One region of the Nocardia sp. PE-7 genome, then DNA from elsewhere that is predicted to be linked to it. Evidence: riboswitches for the same ligand, from Rfam matches in the RefSeq annotation. Region 1 holds a riboswitch; the other holds the start of a gene.

Region 1 (7,639 bases):
CAGCATCGATTCCGGCAGGTTCACTGCGCCGTAACCGAGCTTCTGATTCAGCTTGGCCAGCAGGCGAATTCGCCGGGAACTTCGCGCGAAGTATGCCTCCGGGTCGTGAAGGCCCAGCTGGACGTAACGCACCTTGGACAGCGCCGAGGTGCGCTGGACGAATATGCGCGCGTGAGCCACTTCGTCCCAGGTGAAACGACCGGACTGGCGATGGTCGAGTCCGTCGTTGCTCAATACCAGTTCCGGTCGACGCCAGATCAGTCGGCCGACGAAGACGAGCCCGGCGCCGAGTCCGAGCGGTATGCACAGCACCCCTGCGATGAGCGGCACCAACGGTGCATCATCGGACAACACGATCCAAACGCCGAGCGCGACGAACACGGCCGAAAGCGCGATCATCGCCATCGAACGCGGGATCGACGGGTAATAGAACGTCGCAGGCTGCGCGACTCCCCCAGCAGTCATGGTCGCAGTGTAAATCCTTGACAGCGAACGGCTTTGGTCGTCGAACCCGGAGCTAGCTCAGGGCGTGGTCGAGGTCGCCGAGGAGATCCTCGAGGTCTTCCAGGCCGACCGAGATGCGGACTACGCCGTCGGACAAGCCGATCGAGGCACGGCCTTCCGGGCCCATGGCTCGGTGGGTGGTGGTGGCGGGGTGGGTGATCATGGTTTTGGCGTCGCCGAGGTTGTTGGAGATGTCGATGATGCGGAGGCGGTTGAGGACCTCGAAGGCTCGCTTCTTGCCGTCGTCGCCGTTGAGGGCGAAGGTGACGACTGTGCCGCCGCCGGTCATCTGTTCCTTGGCGAGGGCGTGCTGTGGATGTGATTCCAGGAAGGGGTATTTCACCCAGTCGATCGAGTTCTTGGTCTCCAGGAACTCGGCCACTCGCAGGGCCGACTCGGTGGAGTGGCGGACGCGCAACGGCATGGTTTCCAGGCCTTTGAGCAAGGTCCAGGCGTTGAAGGGGCTCAGGGCCGGGCCCGTGTGGCGCATCAGGGTTTTGACGGGGCCGTCGATGTAGTCCTTGGCGCCGAGGATGGCGCCGCCGAGGACGCGGCCCTGGCCGTCGATGTGCTTGGTGCCGGAGTAGACGACCACATCGGCGCCGAGCTCGAAGCCGCGCTGGAGCAGGGGGGTGGCGAAGACGTTGTCCAGCACCACCTTCGCGCCCGCGGCGTGGGCGAGCTCGGTGACCTTGCGGACGTCGACGAGGGTCTGCATCGGGTTGGCGGGGGTCTCGAAGAAGACGGCCTGGGTGGGGACGGAGAGAGCCTGTTCCCACTGGTCGAGGTCGTCACCGTCGACGAAGACGGTTTCGATGCCCCAGCGCGGGAGGATCTCGTTGCAGACCACGAAACAGGAACCGAACAGGCTGCGGGCGGCGACGAGACGGTCGCCCGCCTTCAGCAGCGCGCCGAGCGCGGTGAACACCGCCGACATGCCGGATGCGGTCGCGAAGGCCGCTTCGGCGCCGTCGAGCAGGCGGATGCGTTCCTCGAACATCGCCACGGTCGGGTTGCCGAAGCGGGAGTAGACGAAGTGCTCGACGTCGCCGGTGAACGCGGCTTCGGCGGCTTCGGCGTTCTCGTAGACGAAACCCGAGGTCAGATACAGCGCCTCGGACGTCTCGTCGAAACCGGAACGGCGCAGGCCACCGCGCACGCCGAGCGTGCCCGGACCGACGCCCTCTGGCAGTGGCTTGTCGAACGAACCACCGGTGATCATGCTTTTCTCCTTATGCCTGACGCCACGGCAGGCCGACCGCGCGCCAACCGGTGCTGCCGCGCTGACCGAACGCGTCGGGACCACCTTCGAAACCGTCGAGCACGTTGTAGGACGGTGCCACGCCCGCCGCCGTCGCCAGGTTCGCCGCGTGCGCGGAACGCTGACCGGAGCGACACAGGAACACCACCGGTGCGTCGTCGGGGCGACCGGCGAGTGCCTTCTCCAGCTGCACGCCGAACTCCGGGTTGCGCGTGCCGGTGCCGTCGACCCATTCGATGAAATGGGCCGGGCGTTCGATGGAGCTGGTGTCGGGGATGCCGATGTTCGCCCACTCGCCTTCGGTGCGCACGTCGATCAGGACGGCGCCGGGGTGCTCGGTGAGCAGCTCCCACGCCTTCTCAGGGGTGATGTCGCCGGCGTAAGTCATGTCGATCCTCCTGCGTGAATCCGCTCTTGCCGTGCCGGAAGTCCCCGAACACACGGCCAGGTCGTCACCCGGAGCACCCCACCGCGGAGGAGGGTTGCCGACCAGCGAGCCGGGGCTTGACGCTGGCACTCATGACCTTGCGATCTGAGATTGCCTCGGCACAGGTCACCGTGTCAAACGATTCAGAAAGTGCACACCAGCCACGCGCCGTCGACGCTGGTCAGTTTCCAGTTGATCGTGGCCGGTTTGCCGTCGACCACCACGGTCGCGTCGATTTTCGCGCGGTCGCCGTTCACGGTCGCGTTCTCGAAACCCTTGCCGTCGATCGTGACAGCCGATTTCGGGCCACCCAGCCGTTCACCGAGGCCGGAGGACTCTTCGTCGAAGCCGGGGCAGGCCACACCGGTCGGTGGACGCAGGTCGCTGCGCGAGCGGGCGTCGATATAGTTGGTGACGGCGGCCGCGAGACGGTCGGCCTCTGTGACATTTTTCTCAGCGGGCGAGAGCAGTCCGCCCGCCACGATGCCGATGAGCACGATGATCGCGATCACCGCGGCCGCGACGAACGGGACGATGGAACGCTTGTCGGTCTGATCCACCACTACGGGCTGGTCATCCGAGCCTGTTTGCTCCTCGTTCATTGGGTGCCGTAGCGCGGAAGCGCGGTCATCCATGACCGGCAGGAGCACGACAAGTTGATGCCTGGCGCGCCCAGCGCTACTCCTCCTTTCGGAAAGTCAGTTTACGAACAAGCATGTTAATTTGTGAGGCATGAGCGAGGTGGTGAAGCGGGCTTTCAAGTACCGGTTTCGCCCGACCCCGGAGCAAGCCGCTGAGTTGGAACGAACCTTCGGATGTGTACGCAAGGTATACAACCTCGCGCTCGAAGCCCGGACTGCCGCGTGGCAGCGGGGCGAGCGGGTCAACTACAACGCCACGTCGGCGATGCTGACCGAATGGAAACGCGGCGAAGACCTCGCCTACTTAGGTGAGGTTTCGTCGGTGCCGTTGCAGCAGTCGTTGCGGCACCTGCAAGCCGCGTTCGCCAGCTTTTGGGCCAAACGGGCGAGGTATCCGCGCTTCAAATCCCGTAAGAAGTCCAGGCCCAGTGCCGAGTACACCCGGTCAGGGTTCCGATGGAGTAACGGGAAACTGACCTTGGCGAAGATGAGCGAACCGCTCGATATCGTCTGGTCGCGCGGGCTGCCCGGCGATCCCTCCTCGGTGACGGTGTCGCGAGACGCGGCCGGGCGCTGGTTCGTGTCCTTGCTGTGCGAGGACCCCACGGTGGGATCGCTGCCTCGCACCGATCAGACGGTCGGGATCGACGCCGGGCTGACTCATTTGCTCACCCTGTCGAGCGGCGAGAAGATCACCAACCCGCGCCACGAACGCGCTGACCGTGCCCGATTGGCGAAAGCTCAGCGCAACTTGTCCCGCAAGGAGAAGGGCTCAGCCAACCGAGCCAAGGCTCGGCGCAAAGTCGCTCGCGTCCACGCTCGCATCGCCGACCGCAGACGCGACTACCTGCACAAGATCACTACTCGGCTCGTGCGTGAGAACCAAACGCTCGTGATCGAGGACTTGACCGTCCGCAACATGATCCGAGATCACTCGCTCGCGCGAGCGATCTCGGATGCGTCGTGGTCGAATTTCCGGTCGATGCTGGAGTACAAAGCCAACTGGTACGGCCGCGAAGTGGTTGCAATAGATCGCTGGTATCCCTCGTCGAAGCTGTGCTCGGCGTGTGGTGTCCTGCGGAACAAGATGCCGCTCGAGGTGCGTGGATGGGTGTGTGGTTGCGGTGTCCGACATGATCGGGATGTGAACGCCGCGAAGAATATTTTGGCCGCCGGGCTGGCGGTGACAGTCTGTGGAGATGGTGTGAGACCTCAACGGAACCCTCCGGGCGGGCAGTCGTCGATGAAGCAGAAAACCCGACCCGCGAGGGTGGGGATCCCGGTTCTTCATGGCCAGGACGATGTCAAGCTGTAATCCTGACAGGAAAAACAACCGTGCGGGCAGCCACACCGCGCCCCTGGATGCCATATGCGTCGCAGCTAGAATCACACGTGATTGCGGCCTGCTGCCGCAACTCGGCAGCTGCCGGTAAGCCGAAACGGCGACTTAGCCTAAGCTAAGTTGACGCCGTCAAATCAGTTCTCGACCAAAGGGTGCGCGTAGAAATGACCGAACAGAGTGCAGCGACTCGCCCACTTCGCATTGCGATCGTGGGTGCGGGACCGGCCGGTATCTACGCCGCCGACGCGTTGATGAAGTCCGATGCCGACGTGAGCATCGACCTCTACGAGCGCATGCCCGCGCCCTTCGGCCTGATCCGCTACGGCGTCGCCCCCGACCACCCGCGCATCAAGGGCATCATCACCGCCCTGCACAAGGTCCTCGACAAGGACCAGGTCCGCCTGCTCGGCAACATCGACTACGGCACCGACATCACCCTCGACGACCTGCGCCAGTTCTACGACGCGGTCATCTTCTCCACCGGCGCCAACGCCGACCGCGCCCTGGCCATCCCCGGCATCGACCTCGACGGCTCCTACGGTGCCGCCGACTTCGTGTCCTGGTACGACGGCCACCCCGACGTCCCGCGTTCGTGGCCCCTCGAGGCCGAGAAGGTCGCCGTGCTCGGCGTCGGCAACGTCGCTCTCGACGTCGCGCGCGTGCTCGCCAAGACCGGTGACGAACTGCTGCCGACCGAGATCCCGCCGAACGTCTACGAGGGACTCAAGGGCAACAAGGCCCTCGAGGTCCACGTGTTCGGTCGTCGCGGCCCCGCGCAGGCCAAGTTCACGCCCCTCGAGCTGCGCGAACTGGATCACTCGCCGACGATCGAGGTCATCGTCAACCCCGAGGACATCGACTACGACGAGGGCTCCGAAGCCGCGCGCCGTAACTCCAAGCAGGTCGACATGGTCGCCAACACCTTGGAGCAGTGGGCCATCCGCGATCACGGCGACCGCCCGCACAAGCTGTTCCTGCACTTCTTCGAGTCGCCCTCGGAGATCATCGGCGCCGACGGCAAGGTCGTGGGCCTGAAGACCGAACGCACCCAGCTCGACGGCACCGGCAACGTCAAGGGCACCGGCAACTTCACCGACTGGGACATCCAGGCCGTGTACCGCGCCGTCGGCTACCTCTCGCAGAACGTCACCCAGCTGCCGTTCGACGATCAGGCGGGCACGGTGCCCAACGAGGCCGGTCGCGTGATCTCCGACGACACCGCCGAAGGCGACGCCCGCTTCATGCCCGCCACCTACGTGACCGGCTGGATCAAGCGCGGCCCGGTCGGCCTCATCGGCCACACCAAGGGCGACGCCAACGAGACCATCGCCTGCCTGCTCGACGACGCCAAGGGCTTCGCCCCCGCGCCGAAGCCCGAGCTCGACGCCGTCACCGAGTTCCTCGAGGGCAAGGGCATTCCGTTCACCACCTGGGCGGGCTGGTACCGCCTCGACGCCCACGAGCGCGCCCTCGGCGAACCCGAAGGCCGTGAGCGCGTGAAGGTCGTCGAGCGCGAGGACATGCTCCGCGCGTCCGAGCCCAACAAGGCCTGAGCTGCCGCCGTTCCCGAGATAGGGCATTCTGTACAAGTGTTCGATGCCCACGTCCACATCATCGATCCGCGGTTTCCGCTGATCGAGAACGAAGGCTATCTCCCCGAGCCCTACGTGATCGATGATTATCGAAAGCGTATGGCGCACTTCGAGGTTCGCGGCGGTGCTGTCGTCAGCGCGTCTTTCCAAGGCGCTGATCAGACGTACCTGAAGGCAGCACTGTCCGCGCTCGGTCCCGACTGGGTCGGCGTGACCCGACTCGATCTCGATGCCACCGACGACGAGATCCTCGAGCTGGACCGAGCCGGCGTGCGAGCCCTGCGGTTCAATCTCAAGCGCGCCGCCGCCGACATCACCGAGATGACGTTGCAGGCGTTGCGCGCGCACGAACTGGCGGGTTGGCACGTCGAGCTCTACATCGACGGTCAGATGTTGGCCTCGCTGCAACCGGTGATCTCGAAGCTGCCCGCGCTCTCGATCGACCATCTCGGCATGTCCGAGGAGGGTCTGCCGTACCTGCTCGACCTGGTCGACCGCGGCGCGAGGGTGAAGGCGACCGGATTCGGGCGGGTCGAGATGGATGTGGCCGAGACCCTGCGCCGCATCCACACGGTCAACCCGGGTGCGTTGATGTTCGGCAGCGATCTGCCCGGCACGCGCGCCGGCAGGCCGTTCGAGGAGCGCGATGTGGACCTGATCTGCCAGGTGGTGGGCGCGGATATGCACGCGGTACTCGAGGACAACGCCCGCGAGTTCTACCGGCTGCCCGCGGTGCGCCGCGAGCCGGTGCCGCTCCCGCGCGCCGAGAACCCGACCATCCCGATCCCGCGCAACCAACTGCCCGGCGCGGACGAGCACACCCGCCCGCTGCCGGTGATCGAATAGGTCAGCTCACCATCGCGCCGGTGAGCCATACGCCGGCGGCGATCAGCGCGCCGAACAGCTCGACCAGCATCGACAGGCCGACGCCCTTGAGCGCGTGCATCGTCGCGGGCCACGCCAGGTCGTTGGTCTTCAAGCGGTACAGCTCGGCCAGGTAGACGCCGAGCACGAAGCCGATGAACAGGCCGACGATCGGGATCACGAAGAAGCCGACGATGCCGAGCACCCCACCGACCAGCAGCGCACGGTTCGACACCCCGGCTTCGCGCATCCGCTTTCCCGGCCAGGTGTACTTCACGACGCCGGAGAGCACCAGCGCGACGGTCGCGACCGCGAGCACCGTCCAGGCCGTCGCGCCGCCGGTCATGAACGCCCACACCGCGATCGCCGCGAAGATGAGGATCACCCCCGGCAGAATCGGAACGATCACGCCGACGATGCCGACCAGAATGACGAGGCCGACAAGGACCTCACCCCACACGCCCACTACCGGGTCCTCCCGTTGCCGCGCCGAGTCGCGCTCGTGCGAATTCTCGCCCATGCTCTACCCGAGCCGCCACCCCAGCGCTATTGTCAATGTGTCAATACCGTTCGACAACGAACTGAGGTCACCGCGTGAGCACGGAGTCCACCGCCAAGCAGGGGCCCCTTGCGGGCATCAAGGTCATCGAGTTGGCAGGCATCGGGCCTGGCCCGCACGCCGCGCTACTACTGGCCGACCTCGGCGCCGACGTGGTGCGCGTGCAGCGCCCGAATCAGCTGCCCGGCTTCATGGAGCGCCCGCAGTGGCGTGGGCGAACGATCGTCGAGGCGAATCTGAAGGACCCCGCCGACGTCGCCAAGATCCTCGACCTGGTCGAGAAGGCCGACGTGCTGCTCGAGGGCTTCCGTCCCGGCGTCACCGAGCGCATGGGCCTCGGGCCCGACGATGTACTGGCCCGCAATCCGCGCCTGGTGTACGGCCGGATGACCGGCTGGGGCCAGCACGGCCCACTCGCCGATCGCGCGGGTCACGACATCAACTACATC
Region 2 (7,639 bases), 2.3 Mb from region 1:
TTGGTGGACTGGGCGAGGATGCCCAGCTGCGGGGTCGAGGTGGCCTGCAGGAACTGTGCGTTCGGCTGGCTGAATTCGACCCGGGCGGTGAGCTTGTCGACGGCGGTGGTGCCGACATAGTTGGTGAGATAGCTGACGCCGAGCGCGGCCTTCGCCCCGCCGAGCTTGATCGTCGAGTCGAAGGTGTCGCGCACCGATTCCGCGGTGAGCGGGGTGCCGTCGCTGAAGGTCACGCCGTCGGCGAGCTTGAACGTGAACACCTTCGCGTCCGGGCTGACCTCCCAGCTCTTGGCCAACCAGGGTGTGATCGCGCCGGTCTTCGGGTCCTGATCGGTGAGCGAGTCGACGATCTGGCGGGCGACATAGATGGTCTGATTGCTGGCCGACTGCGCCGGATCCGAGCAGGTCGGGGCCTGCGAGAGGCCGTAGCGCAGCGTGCCGCCGGGCTGCGGCGGTCCGGCCTGACCTCCCGAGCCGCCGGAGTCGCTGCCACACGCGACCACCGTGGTGGCGGCGGCCAGTGCGCCGGCGAGGGCGGCGATGCGATGACGGGGACGGATCACGAGGTAACTCCAGAGAATTGACGGCCGGTGGCCAGGGGACGGCTGGGGATGCGGCGGCGCAGTTCGGGCGCCACCTCGGCCTGGAACAGTTCGAGACTGTCCAGGTATTGGTTGTCGGTGCGGCCGTCACGTTCGGCGGACAGGTGGATGACCTCGTGCCCGAACTGCTCGTGATAGCGGCCGACCTTGTCGATCACCTGCTCCGGGCTGCCGATCAAGGCCGAGGAGCGGGCGACGAAGTCTTCGATGGTCTCGAACACGACCGGATTGCCGATCTTGCGCTGCAAGGCGGTGCGGGCCTCGTAGAGCGGCCGGAACACCTCGACGGCCTCCTGCGAGGTGCGTGCGACGTGGAAACCCGCGGTGCCCGCGCCGACCAGCGCGTCGGCCGGGTCGTGACCGTAGTGCGCCCACTGCTCGCGGTAGTGGCGGATCAGCTCGGCGTACGGCTCGATCGGGTTGGTGACATTGGCCGAGAACACCGGGTCACCGTGGCGCGCGGCCAGTTCCACCGATTCCTTGCTCGTCGCGCTGCCGTGCCAGATCCGCAATCGCGGCTGTAGCGGTCGCGGCAGGGCCTTGGCGGCGGTGAGGGAGGGCCGGAACTGTCCCGACCACGTCACGTCGTCGCTGTCCCACAGCTTCCGGAACAGTTCGTACCCTTCACGATTGCGGTCCCACTGATCCTCGGTGGTGACGTGATAGAGCTGCGCCTGTGCCGCGCCGTTGCCCTTGCCGATGATCAGTTCGAGCCTGCCCTCGGACAGGTTGTCCAGGGTGGAATAGTCCTCGAACGCGCGCACCGGATCGAGCAGGCTCAAGGTGGTGACCGCGGTGAACAGGCTGATCCGCGAGGTGAGCGCCGCGATATGGCTCAGTACCACCGGGGGAGCGGCGGACAGGAACGGATCCTCGTGCCGCTCACCGACAGCGAAGCCGTCGTAGCCGAATTCCTCGGCGCGCCTTGCCTGTTCGATCACCTCGTGCAGGCGATCGCGGGTCGACGGCACCACGCCGGTGACCGGATCTGGCACCCGGGTGATCAGCGTCATCAGCAGGAATTTCATGCGGCGGGCTTCTTCGGCAGACCGGGCGGGTTGATCCGCGACTCGGTGACCTTCTCCGAATCCAGGCCCCAGCGGTCGAGGATCTTCTGGTAGCTGCCGTCGGCGATCGCGTGCTGCAGCGCCTTGTGGATCGGGCCGATCAGGCCGTTGTCCTTCTTGGTGAGCGCCGCGATCTCGCCCTGCAGCTGCTCACCCGCGCCCGAGAACGTGGCGATGATCTTGCCGTCACTGGTGGCGGAGTGGTACACGGCCGCGGGGTTCGGGCCGATGTAGCCGTCGATGCGCTTGGAAGCCAGCGCCAAGTAGTAGTCGGTGCTCTGCTGGTAGTAGGCGATGTCGATCGGGGGCAGACCCTCGGCGACGTTCTTCTCGTTCCAGCTCACCAGCAGCTGTTCCTGGTTGGTGCCCGCGCCGATCCCGATCCGCTTGCCCGCCAGGCTCTTGCGGTCGGTGTAGGTCAGTGGGCTGTCCTTCGGGACCTCGAGGGCGACGGTATCGGTGCGGTAGGTGGCGAAGTCGTACTTCTCCTTGCGCTCCTCGGTGACGGTCACGTTCGAGATGAACGCGTCCACCTCACCGGAATCCACGCGCACGAAGTTCTGCGACCAGTCCGCCACCTGGATGTCGAGCTTCAGGCCCAGGATGTCGGCCACCAGGGTGGCGAAGTCGACCTCGGAGCCGATGACGGTCCGGTCGTCGGTGGCGTAGAACCGCAGCGGCGGTACGGAACCGGCGGGACCGGTCACCACCAGCGTGCCGCGGTCGCGGATGGCCTTGGGCACCTCGGCGGCGATCGCGTCGACCTTGGCGGCGCGCACCCTGCCCTCCTGGGCGGGGGACAGGTCGTAGGTGACCGCACCGGCCTGCACGGTGTCGGCGGCCTCGGGATCGGCGGTGCAGCCTGCCGTCAACAGCGTGGCCGCCGCGACGATGCCGATCAGTGTGGAGAGCTTCATCAGTGTCGAACCTGTTCGTGGAAGGGATGATCAGCGCACGCGCGACAGGAATGCCTGCGTGCGTGGATGTGTCGGTTGGTCGAGAACGGTGGCCGCCGGGCCCTGTTCGACGATCTGTCCTTCGTCGAGGAACACCACGGTGTCGGCGACCTCACGGGCGAATCCGATTTCGTGGGTGACGATCACCAGGGCGGTGCCGCTGTGCGCGAGATCGCGGATCACCGCGAGGACCTCGCCCACCAGTTCCGGGTCGAGTGCGGAGGTGGGCTCGTCGAACAGGATCAGCCGTGGCTTCAAGGCGAGCGCCCGCGCGATGGCCACGCGCTGCTGCTGTCCGCCGGAGAGCCGCCGGGGGTAGGCGTCGACGAAATCGGCCAGGCCCACCCGATCCAGGAGCTGTTTCGCCTCGGCGACCACCTCGGCGCGCGGGCGGCGCTGCGCCGAGATCGGGGCGAGCACCACATTGTCGAGCACGGTGAGATGCGGGAACAGGTTGAACTGCTGGAACACGAAGCCGATGTGGCTGCGCTGGGCGCGCACCGCGTGGTCGGGCAGCGAACGCAGGATGTTGCCCCGTTGCCGGTAACCGATCAGCTCACCGTCGACGTGCACCGTGCCCGCGTCCTGCGCTTCCAGATGGTTGAGCACCCGCAGCAGCGTGGACTTGCCGGAGCCGGACGGCCCGATCACGGCGACCACCTCGCCGGTGCCCACCGCCAGATCCACGCCACGCAGCACCTCGGTGCCGTTGTAGGACTTGCGGATTCCGCGCGCCAGCACCGCTGCGGTCATCGGGTTGCTCCTCGGGGTGCGGCCGCACCGGCGGCGATCTCGGCGACCTTGGCGCGGACCCGCTGCCACGGTGTCGGCGGCAGCTCGCGGTGCGCGCCCTTGGCGTAGTGGCGTTCGATGTAGTACTGGACGATCGACAGCGCGGTGGTGAGCACGATGTACCAGACGGTCGCCACCATGAGCAGCGGCACCACTCGGCCGTTGCGGCCGAAGATCACCTGCACCTGGTAGAACAGCTCGGCGATCGCCATCACCGACACGATCGAGGTGCCCTTGAACAGGCTGATCACCTCGTTGGCCGCGTTCGGCAGAATCGAGCGCATCGCCTGCGGCAACACGATCGTGCGGAATTGCCGCCAGCGCGGAATGCCCAGCGCGGCGGCGGCTTCGAGCTGACCGTCGTCCACGGCGAGCAGACCCGCACGGATCAGTTCGGCCGAGTACGCCGCCTGATGCAGGGCCAGACCGATCACCGCCGCGGTGAAACCACTGATCACGCCGTTGACTTCGAAATCGAAGAAGGCCGGTCCGAACGGAATACCCACGGACAGGCGGGGATACAGGTACGCGATGTTGAACCAGAACAGCAGCTGCACGATCAGCGGGATCGAACGGAACGCCCAGATGTAGGTCCACGCGATCACCCGCAGGACGGGATTGTTCGACACCCGCCCGATCGCCAGCAGCGTGCCGAGCACGAAACCGAGAACGGTGCCCCACAGGGTCAGCTCGATGGTCACCTTCAGCGCGGCCATCACCGACTTCGCGGTGAAGTACTGGGCGAAAGTGCCCCAGTCCCAGCCCGGATTGGTGATCAGACCGTGCGCGAACTGGGCTACCACCACGAGCGCGACCGCCCCGACGGCCCAACGCCACGGGTGCCACGATCCGGCGATCCGGGGGAGATCCTCGGGCGCCTTGTCGGCGGATTCCGGCTCAGTGGGGGGAGCGTCGCCGGGCGGTAAGGGCGCGGTCTCGGCGCCGGATACGGCAGACGCGGTCATGGGAGTCCTTCGAAAAACAGTGGAACGAGGCACGGTGACCTCCACCCGGCCAGCGACGGGTTCGCGATCTGGCGGCGCTCAGACCCGACACGCCGTCGCTGTCACCCGGCACTGGTCGATATGTCGGCGGCGGTAGCCCACGGTCAGCACGAAAATCTCCTCCATCGATCCCGGCAGAAGCACCCACACCCCGAAACGGGCGGGTTGCTGCGACGTCATCGAGCCAGGTCTCTCGGTCGCTCTGGATGGTTGCGCCCCGGGTTCGTGGCCCGAGCTGAATCAGCATGTGGCATATGCACGACTGCGCACAACGGTAGAAATCATCGTGAGCGCAGAGCTTGGAGGCGGCCGTGGACGCAGTCATAATTGCCCCGGTTCGGCGTGGTCAGTGACCCGCGGACGGTCGTGATCGGGGGGCGAGACGATCGGTCGTCCACGCGGGTGACACGGGAGTGCTGCGCGGTGGTCGCCGGATCGGGCGGCGAGTTGCGGGCGGACATCGAGCTGCGGTCGCTGCGAGATTGCGACGCGCCGAACGGCGGGTTACTTCACCTGCCCTGATTCACTCCTCGCACGCGGTAGCGTCGGGCTCCTCTGCGTCGATGAGGAGTACGTCGTGATCATGCCGCGTCGTTCCACCACACTGACCTCGCTGATGGCATGCGCCGCCGCGCTGCTGCTGGCCGTGCCCTCGGCCGCCGGCGAACCGGCCGCGCCGGTGACGCCTGTTGTCACCAGGGACGCACCGAACGCCACGCCCGCGGCGGGGCCGGGTGATCTGCTCGCTGCCTACCAAACCGTCGTCGAGACGCTGAAAGCCATGGGGATCCAGCCGTTCCTCTACCCCACGGTCGCCGCGAACTGCACCGGTGACGGTGCGGGCCTCGTCCCGGCGGTCGCGGGCGCGGTACCCGGCCCCTGGCCGACGAATTCCCTCCCGCTCCCCGGGCTCGATCTCTCGGCCGTGAAATCCGGTCAGACGCTGTTCACCTTCCTGCCCTACGGGCTCGCGCCCGACACCTCCGCCACGAAGACCTCCGGCATGCAGGTGGCCTGGCTCAATATCAGCACCGGGCGGGGCGGGATGGCCTCGATGGGTCCGATCGCCGACATCGTGCGTGCGATGGTGCCGCCCGAGGTTCCCGTCGAGTTGCGTCCGCTCGCCGAGACCGCCATTCGTGACTTCCTCTTCGCCGCGATCCCGGTCGGCGGTGTTCGTGCTGTGCCTGTCGATACCGGTCGGGGCACTGTGCTGGCCGCCGTCTTCGGCACCACCGACAACGCGGGCCGGTCCTGTTTCTTCTTTCCGACCATCGGGATCACCGAAGTGGAGTGAGCGCACCGTCCGACGGTGGGGCTCAGGCGCGTTGGGCGACCGGGTTGTCGGGAGTGACCAGGGGGCGCTGTTTCCAGCGCAAGCGTCCGGTGCGGTGACGATGGTGCGAGCGGATCCACAGGCTGAGGTAGTGGGCCACCGAGAGCGGGTGGGCAACGGCCGAAGCCAGGTCGGGACCCGTAGGCGCTCGACGGGTCTCGATGGTGCGGGCGGTGATTCGGCTCGTGACGGCGGCCAGGTAGCCGAGCAGACCTGCCCGGCGGGTGCGGCCGCGGCCGAAGACCGCTGCCAGCGGGGGGATCCAATAGGCAAGGGCGGCAAGGATCGCGATGGCCGCGCCGGTGTCGAGACGGCCGCCGTAGGCCGACCACAGCCAGCGGGTGTAGCCGTCGGTGAGCTCGGTGGGGCCGGTATACATTCGGGTTCTGGCGGCCGGGCCCGCGGTCACCAGGGCGGTGCGGTGGCCTGCGCGACGCACGGCACGGGCGAGGTCGAGATCCTCGGTGGCGCTGGCCGCTACGGCCGCGTGACCACCACCCGCGCGGTAGGCCTCGGCGTCGACGGCGAGGAACTGCCCGCACGCGACGGCGGTGGACGGTCGCAGACTGTGATTGGCCGGGCCGACCGGCAGGGTCGACGCCCACGACCACGCGAGCAACGGCTGGACCAAGCGCTCGGTGGTCGAACCTGCTTCCTGGATCGGCCAGGCCGACACCAAACCCGCACAGCGCCTGCGTAATTCGGTCACCGCCGCGGCGACGGCGTGCGGTGCGAGGCGGACGTCGGCGTCGACGAAGACCAGGGCGGCCGCGTCGGTGCGGGCGGCGAGGCGCGCGCAGGCGGCGGCTTTGCCGGTCCAGCCGGGGGCGGGGTGGGCGGCCGAGCGCAGGACGGTGAAGCGCTCGTCCGCGGCGATCGCGGCCAGTGCGGCTTCATAGGTGTCGTCGGTGGACGCGTCGTCGAGGATCAGCACATTCATCCGGGGGACGCCGGTTTGGGCGCGGAGGTCGGCGATCAGCGCGGGCAGGCGGGCGGCTTCGTCACGGGCGGGGACGCACACCGTGACCGGTTCGATCACCCCCGCCACCCCGCGTGGCAGGGTGCGCAGGGTGACCAGGTTGTAGGCGGCGGTGGTCGCGCCGAGCGCGGCCAGACCCGTGCCGACCCAGGTCAGGTAGCGGGCCGCCGCGCCCACGTCAACGGCCCAGTCTGCGACTGGCGATCTCGCGCCACATCTCGGAGGGGGAGAAGCCGCCGCGCGGCGCGTTCGGCGGGCCGGGGTTGCGATCACGGAACGCCAGTCCCGCGATCAGCGCGGCCACCGCGAGGGTGATGCCGCCGACGATGCCCGCCCAGCCCGCGAACGAACGGGTGTTGGGGTCGGCGTACTTCACCTCGGCGCGCATGGTCGACACCTCGCCCGCGGGCAGCTTCCACGACACGGTGTTCTCGCTGTCGGTGGTCTCGCGGGTGCCGTTGGTCTTGGCGACGCGGGCCGGGAACGCCACGGAGAACTGCACATCCGAGCCGTGCGGGGGGACCGATTCCAGATCGACCCGACCGGTGAGACTCACCAGATCGCCATTGCGCTGGAAGTCGAGGGTGAACATGCCCTGCGTCTGATCCGAGAGCCCGCCGAGCTGGCCGACCTCGCCGAAGGACAGGTCGTCGAAGAACACCTGGGTGCCGACGTACCCGTCCTGGTTGTAGTTCTCCACCCGCACCTTCGCCGCCAACGACTCCGGCGCCTTCAGCTGGGGTCCCTTGTCCTCGGGCCCGGTCGGCACCACCGCGGCGACGATCCGCCCCGACACACGGTCGTTCGACGACACCCCCATCGACACCTGCACCCGCAGGCACCCGGCCAGCGCGGGCACGAGCAATGCCAGCAGGACGGCAACGGCCGCGACGCGCCGCGCGG

The links. Region 1 has a riboswitch for S-adenosylmethionine ahead of QX204_RS30570 (rhodanese-like domain-containing protein). Riboswitches for the same ligand answer to the same signal wherever they lie in the genome.
Region 2: it holds a riboswitch for S-adenosylmethionine, as region 1 does, so the genes downstream of both, QX204_RS07385 (amino acid ABC transporter permease) here and QX204_RS30570 (rhodanese-like domain-containing protein) in region 1, are expected to answer to the same signal.

What each region holds. Positions count from the first base shown of each region.
Region 1 covers NZ_CP129614.1:6,523,729-6,531,367, forward strand. The annotation lists gene QX204_RS30560 (STM3941 family protein) at 1-465, opposite strand, end outside; gene QX204_RS30565 (O-succinylhomoserine sulfhydrylase) at 518-1,726, opposite strand; gene QX204_RS30570 (rhodanese-like domain-containing protein) at 1,737-2,153, opposite strand; SAM riboswitch class IV at 2,171-2,290, opposite strand; gene QX204_RS30575 (Rv0361 family membrane protein) at 2,336-2,752, opposite strand; gene QX204_RS30580 (RNA-guided endonuclease InsQ/TnpB family protein) at 2,925-4,148, shown strand; gene QX204_RS30585 (FAD-dependent oxidoreductase) at 4,340-5,728, shown strand; gene QX204_RS30590 (amidohydrolase family protein) at 5,765-6,613, shown strand; gene QX204_RS30595 (DUF456 domain-containing protein) at 6,615-7,097, opposite strand; gene QX204_RS30600 (CaiB/BaiF CoA transferase family protein) at 7,226-7,639, shown strand, end outside.
Region 2 covers NZ_CP129614.1:1,568,106-1,575,744, forward strand. The annotation lists gene QX204_RS07365 (ABC transporter substrate-binding protein) at 1-563, opposite strand, end outside; gene QX204_RS07370 (LLM class flavin-dependent oxidoreductase) at 560-1,630, opposite strand; gene QX204_RS07375 (ABC transporter substrate-binding protein) at 1,627-2,586, opposite strand; gene QX204_RS07380 (amino acid ABC transporter ATP-binding protein) at 2,617-3,378, opposite strand; gene QX204_RS07385 (amino acid ABC transporter permease) at 3,375-4,382, opposite strand; SAM riboswitch class I at 4,541-4,634, opposite strand; gene QX204_RS07390 (hypothetical protein) at 5,005-5,718, shown strand; gene QX204_RS07395 (glycosyltransferase family 2 protein) at 5,741-6,913, opposite strand; gene QX204_RS07400 (LppM family (lipo)protein) at 6,915-7,639, opposite strand, start outside.